Regions from separate parts of the Caldalkalibacillus uzonensis genome, predicted to be linked through region 3. Evidence: riboswitches for the same ligand, from Rfam matches in the RefSeq annotation. Region 3 holds a riboswitch; each other region holds the start of a gene.
What was found. A riboswitch is a leader RNA that binds a small molecule or an ion and turns the genes downstream of it on or off. The one in region 3 is predicted to bind cobalamin.
Positions count from the first base shown of each region.

Region 1: another riboswitch for cobalamin. It lies ahead of cobJ (precorrin-3B C(17)-methyltransferase); the one in region 3 lies ahead of J2S00_RS14355 (hypothetical protein).
Region 2: another riboswitch for cobalamin. It lies ahead of J2S00_RS05520 (ABC transporter substrate-binding protein); the one in region 3 lies ahead of J2S00_RS14355 (hypothetical protein).
Region 4: another riboswitch for cobalamin. It lies ahead of J2S00_RS00905 (ribonucleoside-diphosphate reductase subunit alpha); the one in region 3 lies ahead of J2S00_RS14355 (hypothetical protein).

Region 1 covers NZ_JAUSUQ010000003.1:244,763-247,869, reverse strand. The annotation lists cobalamin riboswitch at 367-561, shown strand; cobalamin riboswitch at 781-974, shown strand; gene J2S00_RS05785 (hypothetical protein) at 932-1,060, shown strand; gene cobJ (precorrin-3B C(17)-methyltransferase) at 1,332-3,005, shown strand; gene J2S00_RS05775 (sirohydrochlorin chelatase) at 3,028-3,107, shown strand, end outside.
Region 2 covers NZ_JAUSUQ010000003.1:189,313-192,419, reverse strand. The annotation lists gene putP (sodium/proline symporter PutP) at 146-1,654, shown strand; cobalamin riboswitch at 1,740-1,949, shown strand; gene J2S00_RS05520 (ABC transporter substrate-binding protein) at 2,133-3,107, shown strand, end outside.
Region 3 covers NZ_JAUSUQ010000011.1:96,300-99,406, forward strand. The annotation lists gene J2S00_RS14345 (energy-coupling factor transporter transmembrane component T family protein) at 1-35, opposite strand, end outside; gene cbiM (cobalt transporter CbiM) at 77-700, opposite strand; gene J2S00_RS14355 (hypothetical protein) at 740-1,357, opposite strand; cobalamin riboswitch at 1,551-1,749, opposite strand; gene J2S00_RS14360 (YerC/YecD family TrpR-related protein) at 1,864-2,175, opposite strand; gene J2S00_RS14365 (DUF3048 domain-containing protein) at 2,209-3,107, opposite strand, start outside.
Region 4 covers NZ_JAUSUQ010000001.1:180,345-183,451, forward strand. The annotation lists gene J2S00_RS00895 (sodium:solute symporter family protein) at 1-296, opposite strand, end outside; gene J2S00_RS00900 (hypothetical protein) at 429-551, shown strand; cobalamin riboswitch at 729-927, shown strand; gene J2S00_RS00905 (ribonucleoside-diphosphate reductase subunit alpha) at 1,186-3,107, shown strand, end outside.

The DNA.
Region 1 (3,107 bases), on a different contig from region 3:
TGAATTGATACTAATCCATTATTTTAATGATAAATGACAATTGGAGTAACGACAAGAGCGAAATAGAAAAATCATTTCTACAGCGCAAGCAAAGGGTGAATAAGTATTGAGGTTTTAATATAGAGAAAATAATAAAAAATGATAGAATAAAACCTGGCAACTGCATAAGCAGGGTGGGCGGTGGCCTCTGTAGCACAAGGGCAAAAAAGAAGTAACCCACCCTGTTTTGAGCCATATATAAAAGATTTTCGGCTGTACAAATAAAATCCTTTGAGCCGTTGGGCTCAGATTTATGAAACTGGTTCATATTGAAAAATAGGGCTTGTCAGACGGGAACATTTTTTGTTTAATAGAATTAAGAAAATTATATACACCTGCTCTAAAAGTGCCCGGATACCTATGCATTTGGGATAATAGGGAAATCGGTGAAAATCCGATGCAGCCCCCGCTACTGTGAGCGTGGATGAAATTGCAGCAAACCACCGGTTGTAAAGCAACCGGGAAGGTGCAAGAGTAAGATGAAGCGCGAGCCAGGAGACCTGCTTTTAGAGCTTGTGTCACTTTATCTTTCGGTGGGAAGGATAAAGGGGAAGGTGTCATAATGCCTTCATTTTGTTCGCCGTTTTTTACTCTCTGTAACGGAGATCTTTGCCAAGTTAGTACTTGTCTGATGGGTGAACAGATAGATTGGCTTAGACAAAGATGCACAGTCCCTGGTCCTCCGGCCAGGGCTTTTTTGCTTGCTTGGTGATTATTTACTCTACTATATTGGCTACAACTGCATAGAGGATCAGCAGAGGTGCCCATGGGTTGCCCAATGGGCTTAAAAGGGAAGTCCGGTGAGAATCCGGCACGGTCCCGCCACTGTATTTGGGGAGAGACCCGTCATGAAACCACTGGGTGTATCACCTGGGAAGGGAGATGGGAATCGATGAGCCATAAGTCAGGAGACCTGCCTCTGTTGGACTGGTCAGCTTCCTACGCGGATAGGAGAGTTGATGGGGAATGTGGCCTTGGATCCGTCACAGGCGATGTGGGTGGCCCCATGCGCGTGTTCTGATGGGGCAAACTTAAGGCCAAGTAGCAGATGGATTCATCATTCCTTTTCAACGGCACGCTTCCACGTGGGAAGGGTGTCTTTTTTTACAGTTTAAGAAAGTATATGTTTCTATACTTTCTTAAACATGCGTAAAAAGCTTCAGCTAACAAAGGATTGTAACCTCTTCGGGAAGACTTCAATCAGAAGCTTTTAATTATTGATCCAATTGAAAAAAGAGGTAGTGATCGAACCATCGTTGGGAGAGTGAATCTGAAGAATGGAGGGATAAGCGATGTCAGGCAAAATCATGGTTGTGGGATTCGGTCCGGGGGATTTGCAAAATATGACTTACCGGGCCAAGGAAGCCCTGGAAGAGAGCGACGTGATTATCGGTTACAAAACTTACGTTGAGTTGATCAGCCCGTTTTTAACCGGCCAGGAGATTGTCAGCACCGGAATGACAGAGGAAGTTTCCCGGGCCCAGGCGGCCGTTAAAAAGGCGGAAGAAGGGAAAAAGGTGGCGGTGATCTCCAGTGGTGATGCCGGTTTGTACGGGATGGCCGGACTGGTGTATGAAGTGCTGATCGCCAAAGGATGGCGGGAAGAGACGGGGGTGCCGGTAGAAATTATCCCGGGCATAACGGCCATCAACTCTTGTGCCTCTCTGTTGGGAGCTCCGGTGATGCACGATGCTTGCACCATCAGTTTAAGTGACCATCTGACCCCGTGGGAATTGATTAAAAAACGGATTGAAGCAGCGGCCATGGCTGATTTTGTTATTGCTTTGTACAACCCTAAAAGCGGGCGGCGGACCCGTCAAATCTTGGAAGCCCAGCAGATTTTACTGGCTCACCGTTCGCCGGAAACACCGGTAGGACTGGTCAAAAGTGCTTATCGGGAGAGACAGCACGTGGTGCTGACCACTTTGAAGGAGATGCTGGAACATGAAATTGGCATGCTAACCACGGTGATTATCGGTAACTCGACTACCTTTGTTTATGACGGCAAAATGATTACCCCTCGGGGGTATCAGCGTAAATACACGCTGGATAAAGATGAACAGCCCCTGGCACCCCATGAGCGGCTGCGCCAAGAAGCGGAGCCGTGGGCTTTGCCTGCGACAGATAAGCCAGCACCAGCAAAACCGGCTGAAACAACAGGAACAGAAAAGAAAGCAGTTGATGAAGGGGCGGAAAAAACACCGTACCAGTGGGCGATGGAAGCGTGGCAAAGACTTGCTCCTCAACAAGAAGCAGCCATCACTTCGCAGAAAGGAACCGCCATTTCCTCCCAGGCCCCACTGTCTGGGCAGGTAGAGGAGATCTTTGAAGCGGCGGTCAGTCCGGGTCTGGCAAACAAACAGTTTAAACCCGAACAATTGCAGAAGCTGGCCGAGGTGGTTGGTGAAAAAGGGTCCATCCGCTACAGCCGCCATCATCAGCTGGTGGTGGAAATCCCCACTCGGGATCCGGAGCGGGTGGTCAAACAATTAAAAGCAGCCGGCTTTTTGGTTGAACCGGTGGGCGACGTGGTGCAAATCAAAGCGTGTGACTTTTGTGATGGGGAAAAGTTTGACTCCATCCCCTATGCGGAAGAGCTGCACAAGCGGCTGGGAGGCCTTTTGGTTCCCAAAACCTTGAAAATTGGGTTTAACGGATGTGGCATGGCCTGTTACGGCGCGGTGAATGACGATATTGGCATTGTCTACCGCAAAGGACGTTTTGACCTGTTTTTGGGCGGTAAGGGTCTCAGCCGTACAGCCCATCCGGGACAGCCTGTGGCAGAGGGCATCCCCCCTGAAGAGCTGGTTGACCTGATTGAACGCGTTGTCCGTTTGTACGTGGAAGAAGGACATCCCAATGAGCGCTTCCATAAGTTTTTCAAGCGCGTCAAAGAAATTGAGGGCTTTAAATATCAAGATATGCGGCCGCCGATCACGGTGGAGCCAGTGGCTTGCGGGGATTAAGTACCGGAAGGAGGAGAACCGGATGAAACGGTTGGAAAAGAGACGGAAAGGGGTCCTGTTTGTGGGGCATGGCAGCAAAGATCCTGAAGGCAATCAGGAAGT
Region 2 (3,107 bases), on a different contig from region 3:
TACCTTAAATAGATAAGAAAGGAGCTATGAAAATGGAAGCGTTTTCTTTGACGCCGGCAACCTGGTTTTGGCTGGTTGTGCCCATGCCGTTGCTCATTGTCTGGGCGGTTTGGACTTATGTTAAAGAAGGAAGGGGTAACGATCAATGAGTGCCACTTATCTCACATTTTTGGCTTATCTGCTTGGGATGTTGATTATTGGGATTTATATGTATCGTCGGACAAACACTTTATCTGATTATGTTCTTGGGGGAAGAAAGTTAAACAGCTGGGTGGCAGCCTTGTCCGCGCAGGCCAGTGATATGAGTGGCTGGTTACTGTTAGGATTGCCTGGAGCCGCTTATGCATCGGGGATGGGCATGTGGAGTATCTGGATCGCCATTGGTCTGGCGACAGGGACAATGTTAAACTGGCAGTATGTGGCCCAGCGGTTACGCCGTTATACACAGATTGCCGGGGATTCGATTACATTGTCTGAATATTTCTCAAACCGCTTTAAGGACAGAAGCCAGTTGTTGCGCGTTATTTCTGCTGTCTTTATTTTGGTCTATTTCCTCTTTTACACGGCTTCAGGCCTTGTAGCGGGCGGAAAACTGTTCGAGGCAACTTTTGGCATCGATTATTCAACGGCATTACTGATTGGTGCTTTGGTGATCGTAGGTTATACTTTCTTGGGAGGCTTTTTGGCCGTCAGCTGGACAGACTTTTTCCAAGGGACATTAATGTTTATTGCGCTGATTGTGGCGCCTGTTGTGGCCATCAGTTATGTTGGCGGTATTGATGCCCTGTTCAGCAAGATTGGCGCAGCCAATCCGGACCTGCTGGATGTGGCAGCTGATGTGAACTTTGTTGATGGTGTGTGGGAATCGGCTGGCACCTTAAGTGTTGTGGGGATTATATCTGCTTTAGCATGGGGATTGGGCTACTTTGGGCAACCCCATATCCTGGCCCGTTTTATGGCCATCCGCTCTGACAGGGATATTCCCGCTGCCCGTTTGATTTCTGTCACATGGGTGGTGATCACCTTATACGGTGCCATTATTGTTGGCTTTGTTGGCATTGCCATGTTTGGCGGGGATCAAGCACTGGCTGATCCTGAAACGGTTTTCCTGGTTATGGTGCAAACGGTGTTTAATCCGTGGGTCGCTGGTATTCTCCTGGCTGCTGTTTTGGCTGCCATTATGAGTACCATTGACTCCCAGCTCCTGGTTTCCTCCAGTGCGTTGACAGAAGACTTCTACCGGACTTTCTTCCGCAGAGAAGCAACCGACAAGGAACTGGTGTGGGTTGGACGTATTGCTGTTCTTGTCATTGCCCTTATTGCACTCATGTTGGCCTGGGATAGCGAGAATACAGTACTAGGCTTAGTTGCTTATGCCTGGGCTGGTTTTGGTGCCGCATTTGGTCCAGCTGTGCTGTTTTCTTTGTTCTGGAAGCGTATGACTGCAGGCGGTGCAATGGCTGGGATTATTTCAGGTGGCTTAACCGTGATTTTATGGGAGGCTGCAGAGAAGTTTACACTGTATAGTATTGTGCCGGGCTTTATCGTTGCCTCGGTCATGATTGTGCTGGTCAGCTTGGTGGAACAGAAACCTGCACAAGAGATTCAGGAGGAGTTTGAGCAAGCAACAAAACCTCTCAACCAACATCATTGACCTTAATCATTTACAACGGCCACAAACTTAACTATAATAGATGTGCAGCATAGTAGATTTGCAACACGATCTTTCTGCGGAAAATCACATAATCTCGCAAATAGGTGCCTTGAGTGTTTTTCAAGAAGGAAAATCACTCGGGTTAAAAGGGAAGCCCGGTGAAAGTCCGGCACGGTCCCGCCACTGTGAGCGTTGAGCCTGCTTCAAACAAGCCACTGTGAGCCTTGTCTCATGGGAAGGCGAAGCAAGGCGAGGAAACGTGAGTCAGGAAACCTGCCTATTTGCCAGATTAAGTATCCTTCGAGGAAAAGGATGCTTAAAACTAGCACTTATTGTGCAGCACTGGGCTGCGTAAGCCGGCTATTTTAAGTGAACACCTTATCCTTGAAGGAAAGGTGTTTTTTTCATGCTTGATGACGTACAGTGGTGTTGCCAATCTGCAAGACAATATAGATAACATCACAAAGGGGTGTAGAAGATGCTACAGATGGGATGGAAAAAGTGGGGGTTATTAGCAATTGTTCTCTCTTTTGTCCTGGTTTTAGCTGCAGCATGCGGAACAGCAACTGATGGGGAAGGGAACAACGGGAATGGCCAGGAAGAGCATGTGCCAGGTCAAGAAGAAACGGATCAGGAGGAAGTTTCACAAGGGGAAGGGACTTTTCCGGCTACCATTGTTGACGGTTCAGGGACTGAAGTGACGATTGAGGATGAACCGCAAACATTGATCACCATGATCCCCAGTATTACAGAGACGGTTTTTGCCCTTGGTTTGGGAGATAAAGTGATCGCCGTGGATGATTATTCCAATTATCCTGAGGAAGCACTGGAAAAAGAGAAAGTGGGAGCACAGGAGATTAATGTGGAGAAAATTTTAAGTCTCTTGCCTGATGTGATCTTTGTCACCACTCACCACCAGGACAATTATGCGGATGTGCTGGATCAATTGAGGGAGGCTGGCATTACTGTTGTGGTGGTAGATACTGATGCCACGAGGTTTGAAGATGTGTATGAGTCTATCCGTCTGATCGCTCGGGTCACCGGCACGACTGAAGAAGCAGAGGCCTTGGTGAGTGATCTAGAGCGCCGTCTGGAAGAGATTAAGGCGAAAGCACAGGAAGTAGACGAGCCAAAGAAAGTGTGGGTGGAAGTATCCCCCCGTCCTGATATTTACACACCAGGGACAGGAACTTTTATGCATGAAATGTTAGAAGCCATCAATGCCGTTAATGCAGCAGCAACTGCCGGTGTGGAAGGATGGGCAGCCATAACTGAGGAAGAAATTGTCCAGCTGGAACCTGAGGTGATCATTACCACTTACGGTTATTATGTTGACAATCCTGTTGAAGAAGTGCTAAGTCGTGACGGCTGGAGTCAAGTGCCTGCCGTGCAGCACGAGCAGGTGTTTGACGTGGATAACGATACCGTGACACGTCCTGGACCACGCATCATG
Region 3 (3,107 bases):
AACTGCTTTATTTCCTCGATGAAGCCAGATGCCACCGGCAAAACACTTCCTTCTTAAATAAAGTCATTTTCATGGTTTAGTTGAAACGATGGTTGCGATCAATCAATTCTGGACGAACCTGAGCAAGAAATTTAACAATAAACGCTGTTAATATCGTTTCAATGATAAGCAATGGAATATGGCCGATAAGCAATAAACGAACAACAGAAAGCGTCCCTTCTGTATAGTAGCTGCTTGTAACCATCAAAACGCTGATCAGTAACAGAACCGCCAGCAAAACACCAATAAAGCCGACCGCACCTGCTATCATAGAAAGATAACTCATCCCTCTCGTTTTCAACTGTTGAAAGAGCACGGAACAAGTGAGGGCAGGGAGGGCAACAAGCAGTGTGTTCGCGCCTAATGTTGTCAATCCACCATGTTGAAATAAGATCGCTTGCAACAAAAGGCTAATAAAAACGGCTATCGGACTGAACCTGCCTAGCACAATCCCTAACAGTCCGCAAAGAAGCGGGTGGACAGAACTGGGACCAACCGGAATGTTGATAAGTGAAAGCACGAAAAATGCTGCAGTCATTAAACTGATTTTCGGAATGTCCTCTTGTTGTACATGTTTAACCGAAGATGCTACGATTCCACCCGCAACAATTGACGTGCCGATGACAACGGGGATGCTGAGTACGCCATCTGAAAGATGCATGTTCTATCCACCCACTTTCGTCTCACTCGCATTGGTACGTTAATGACTATGATCATGACCGTGTCCTTCGTATTCTTTCGGATTGACAGCCTCGATCTCTGCATTGGATTCGTTCATCACTTGCATAGCAACTTCATCAATGTGATGTTCCAAAAATATGGCGTAGCTTCCTGCTTCGGCTATAGTGAAAGTAAACGATGTCGAACCTTCTTGATTTAACTGCAAGTTATAAGCAAACTCATGCTTGGCTTCGAAAGTGCCACCATCAACGATCAGTTCAACCCCTTGGTCTTCTTCCATAATATGGGCTGCATGATGCTCTACATCTTTAATATTGCTGTTTTGACGAATAAACGCGATGCGCATGCTTTCATCACCATTTTGGTTGTCATTGAATAATAAAGTATATACCCCTTCCTCCAACTGATAGCTTGCACTCCACTCATACGGCAAGTGATCATGATGGGCAATCCCTTCAGCCTGTTCCGTTGATTCGTCTGTTGTTTCGCTTACTGTGCTTTCAGTTTCTGCTTCACTTATCTCTGCCGTGTCAATATCAGCAGTCATTTGACTGTCGGTATCATTAACGTCATTGTTACAAGCGACTAAACTCCCAATACATAGACATGCAAAAATAATGGTATACCACTTGTTCATCATATTTTCCCCTTTCCTTTTCAACCATAATTGGCATAAACTAATAGATTGACTCTGTTAAAAGTGCAATAAAAAACCCTTCCGATTCGGAAGAGCCCAGAGTCGACAACACGGCACAATAAAGTCTTATCCTCATGGATAATACCTGCTCCTTCAATTAAGCGCGCCGTTTCAACATCTCACCCCCCGAAGATATGAAACCGGAAACCAGGCAGGTCTCCTGACTCGTGCTTCATCCTACTTTGAGCCTTCCCATACAAGCGCCACAATCAGCGGTCTTGTACAGTGGTTTTTCTCATTTCGTCCACACTCACAGTTGCGGGGACAGTTTCGGATTTTCACCGAATTCCCTTTTAAGTCTGTTTACAGACACCTGGATTCCCATAATTTTTCAATTTTTACTGCTGTCCATTTTATGTTCTCAATTATACACAGAATGAGAATGGATGACAAGCAGTTCATCAGCCCGTGTCAACCAGACTTATGTCTTGGACCATACATACCCCTTATCTTTCTTCCTGTTGATTGACCTGTTTCAGTTTATCCAGGGCCAATTGGTAACCCTGTGTCCCGTAATTAAGGCAACGCTTGACACGTGAAATGGTCGCTGTGCTTGCCCCTGTCTCCTGCTCAATTTGATGATAGGTATACCCTTCTTGCAGCATGCGGGCCACTTCCAGGCGGACAGCCATCGATTTAATTTCATTGACGGTACACAAATCATCAAAGAAAATATAACACTCTTCAAGTGTTTCCAAGTTTAAAATCGCCTGAAACAGCTGATCCAGCTCCCGCCCGCGGATTTTGTCAATTTGCACTTAAACTCCTCCTTTCTGCTGCCAGGGTGATGGTTAATGGGCCTTAAAACTAACGATGTCCGCTAAACCGGGGTTATCCGGAATAATGTTAACCCAGGTTTGTCCGGGATACAATCCAACTTCTTGTCCATCTGCAAAAGGACGGATGACGCCATCCTTAACTTGCCAGGTAATCTCCTGGACTTTACCCCGTTGAAATAGATAGCCTTTCCCTTCCCCTCGAACATCCACTTCCCGCCGGCCAGCATCATCCAGAACTTTATGACCTGCTTCAATGACCAATACATTACTAGCTGTCAATGGTTGTCCGCTTTCAGCGTCTGTATGAGGTTCACTTCCAATATACCGGGTGTAGGTCCCTGTCTGGGTCTGATATTCGTAAGCCACTTGATAATACTGCCCATGATAAACGATTTCAATCCATTCTGCCTCCTGTCCTGTCATCTCTTCTGTTTCCGGTTTAAACAACAGGGCAGGGATCTCGTAATCTTGATCATAGCCGAAACGCGCTTCACCTTCTTCTAATAAATGCCTTCCCGTGTACAAGTTATGGGGTGCTTTCCTGTGCTCAGCCCGGTAAAACACAAAGCCGCCGTTTCCTGTGTCATCAAATGAAGGATAGCCGGTACGGGCAATCTCTTCTTTGGCCGCCGGTGAGCCTCCAGCATGAGCCAAAATAGCATCAAAGCCACGGGCGATGTCAATATAGTAGGGGCGCAAACTGCGCACAGGGCCGATCACGTCGGGGGTTTGACTGTGAAACAAAGCCAAATATCTTGTGATGGGGCCTTCAGCCAAAATCTCATAGACGATATCGGCTTGAGCCAGTCCTGACTGGGGACGGGCTTGGGTGTGGTTATCGATCATGACACCGATAATCCGCTCGGTTAGCGGTTCATCCACTGGAAGGCCAGTCAAGGGTGCAGTGACGC
Region 4 (3,107 bases), on a different contig from region 3:
CCCAGCTGTTCCGATTCTTGGTTCTCCAGACCTGGAAAAGCTTTGATGCCAATCAAACCGATCAGGAAGACAAGACCTGTTGTGATAAACGGCATCCAGGCCATGTTGCACAGCGATCGTTTCAAGGTCGCTTCACTTCTGGCACTAAAAATCCGTTGTACCGCATGGGGATAAACAGCGGCCCCGATGCCCACCAGTATCAATAACAAACGTCCTGAAAACGGACCAGCCAGCAGGGTTCCCACTTCCAAAACCCGAATGCCTTCCAGCGGCAACTTTTCCTTTTCTGCTTTCATGAAAGCCCCCCTATGCCCCCGGTTTCCGATATTTATATTCGTCAAAAGTCGGTTTATACCATATCATTGATATAAAATGTTCATCTGTCCAAAAATAAAGAAAACGGGGAGGCATACAGATGATCCGGATTTGTGAAGTGGGACCGCGCGACGGTCTGCAAAATGAAAAGAAGATGTTTTCCTGAAGCGGTTCAAGCAGGCATTCCGGTGGTCGGTGTACTGGGTACTGCCTTCGGCTTTGCTGGCAGGATTTGAAGTGGCATGATGACCTTCAGAAGAAACGGTGTTATGGGTGCTTTTAAAGATTTGGCAAAAATAAGTTGACATTTCATTATCCAGCAGGTATGCTTGTTCTATACTACATATTGTATTTTTTTCTTAATAAAATCAATATGTAGTATTTGAAGTGTTTCCTGGTTCTGTACCTGCAATTGAATAGGCTCGGGTAAAGGTGCCTGAGGAGGCTTAATAGGGAATCTGGTGAGAATCCAGAACTGGCCCGCAACTGTATTTGTGGACGAAATGAGAACAACCACTGTAGGCTCACTCTCCCTTGTGCAGAGTACCTATGGGAAGGCTCAGAGTAGGATGAAACATAAGTCAGGAGACCTGCCTTTACCTTATGTTTTCTGTCTCTTCGGGGATTGAGAGAAGAAAACGGAAGCGTGTCACAAATCCGGAAGAAGCCAGTTTGTGATACAAAACTGGTCTTTTATTGGCTTGTGCTTTCATGATTTGCATCCACATTTTTTGTGCTTGTTTATTTTTTTCAACCGGTTTTGTGGCCTGTGACGTTTTCACTCTTTCTCCGTTGAGAAAGGGTTTTTTTATTGTCAATCTTCGGGCTTAAAAACAAGGAGAAGGAGTGAGTGTATTGAATCTTCCTGTGATGCAAAGAGAACAGAAAGAAAAGGGTTGGGAAGGGTATGATCAAAAAGAGAGTTTGGAACGTTTGCAGAAGTGGTTATCCCAAGTAAAAAACCGCTTCCCTCACCTTGACTTTCAGGAATATGAACACAAGGCACACCGGTGGCTGGAACGTCGTTCCGACGTGACAGACGAACATTTGCTGACTCATCTGGTATTATCTGCTTTAGAACGTGTGACTGGTGAAGAGCCAGATTGGACCTATGTGGCTGCCACTTTTTATCTGTGCATGCTTTACGCGAAGGTGATCAAACACAGGGGACTGGCCATGGATCCAAACCAGCCGGTTAAATATCCGCAACATGCCCTGTATCGGTTAATCCATGACTTGTCAGAGGAAGGTCTCTACGCCCCAGAGATGTTGACGGCCTATTCAAAAGCAGAAATGGAAGAATTAGCCGCAATGATTGATTTTGACAAGGACAAGCTCTTCACCTACATCGGGATTAAAACTTTGGCCGACCGCTATCTGCTCCGCAATTATGACGATCAAATCATGGAGTTTCCCCAAGAACGGTGGATGATCATTGCCATGTACCTGATGATGGGAGAGGACCGTCACCAGCGGCTGAAGTTGGTCAAAGAAGCTTACTGGGCCTTATCCAATCTGTACATGACTGTGGCTACGCCTACACTGAGCAATGCCGGTAAAGCAAAAGGGCAACTGAGCAGTTGCTTTATCGATACGGTGGAAGACTCTTTACGCAGCATTTATGACAGTAACACGGATGCAGCCACTTTGTCCAAAAACGGCGGAGGATTAGGCATTTATCTGGGCAAGATCCGCAGCCGGGGTTCTAACATTCGCCGCTTTAAAGGCAAGTCACTGGGTGTATTGCCCTGGATGAAACAATTGAATAACACGGCAGTCAGTGTGGATCAGCTGGGTCAGCGGCAGGGTGCTATTGCTGTCTATCTGGACGTTTGGCACATAGATATCTTTGATTTTCTGGATGCCAAGTTAAACAACGGGGACGAACGTTTCCGCACCCACGATCTGTTTACCGGCTGCTCCATACCTGATCTGTTTATGGAACAAGTGCAAAAACGGGGAGACTGGTATTTGTTTGATCCCCATGAAGTGCGCCAAGTGATGGGCTGGTCCTTGGAAGATTTCTATGACGAGAAGCCGGGCCGGGGCAGTTTCAGAGAGAAGTATGCGGCGTGCGTCAACGAGCCCCGTTTAAGCAAGGAAAAAGTCCCGGCCATCGAGGTGTTTAAACGCATTCTGAAATCCCAACTGGAAACCGGCACACCGTACATGTTTTACCGCGATGCAGCCAACCGCCTGAATCCTAATAAACATGCAGGTATGATTTACGCTAGTAACTTGTGCACAGAAATTATGCAAAACATGTCTCCCACCGTTGTAGAGGAAGAAACAACACGCGACGGCAAAATCATCATAACCAAAAACCCTGGTGATTTTGTCGCGTGCAACTTGAGCTCCATCAACCTGGCCCGGGCGGTAACAGATGATGTATTGGAACGCTTGATTCCCATCCAGGTGCGCATGTTGGACAACGTCATTGATCTTAACAATATAGAGGTGCCGCAAGCCCAGCTCACAAATCGTAAATACCGCGCGATTGGTCTGGGTACGTTTGGCTGGCATCACCTGCTGGCCATGAAGGGCATCCGCTGGGAATCCGAAGAAGCCGTTCAATATGCGGATCAGCTCTATGAACAGATCAACTACTTAACCATCAAAGCTTCCCTGACATTGGCCAAAGAAAAAGGAGCTTATCAGCTCTTTCAAGGATCAGACTGGCAAACTGGCCGGTACTTTGAACTGAGAGGCTATACGGACGGGAGCTGGAGGAACCTGCTAAAAGATGTTCAGCGGTATGGACTACGCAACGGGTACCTGCTGGCTGTAGCCCC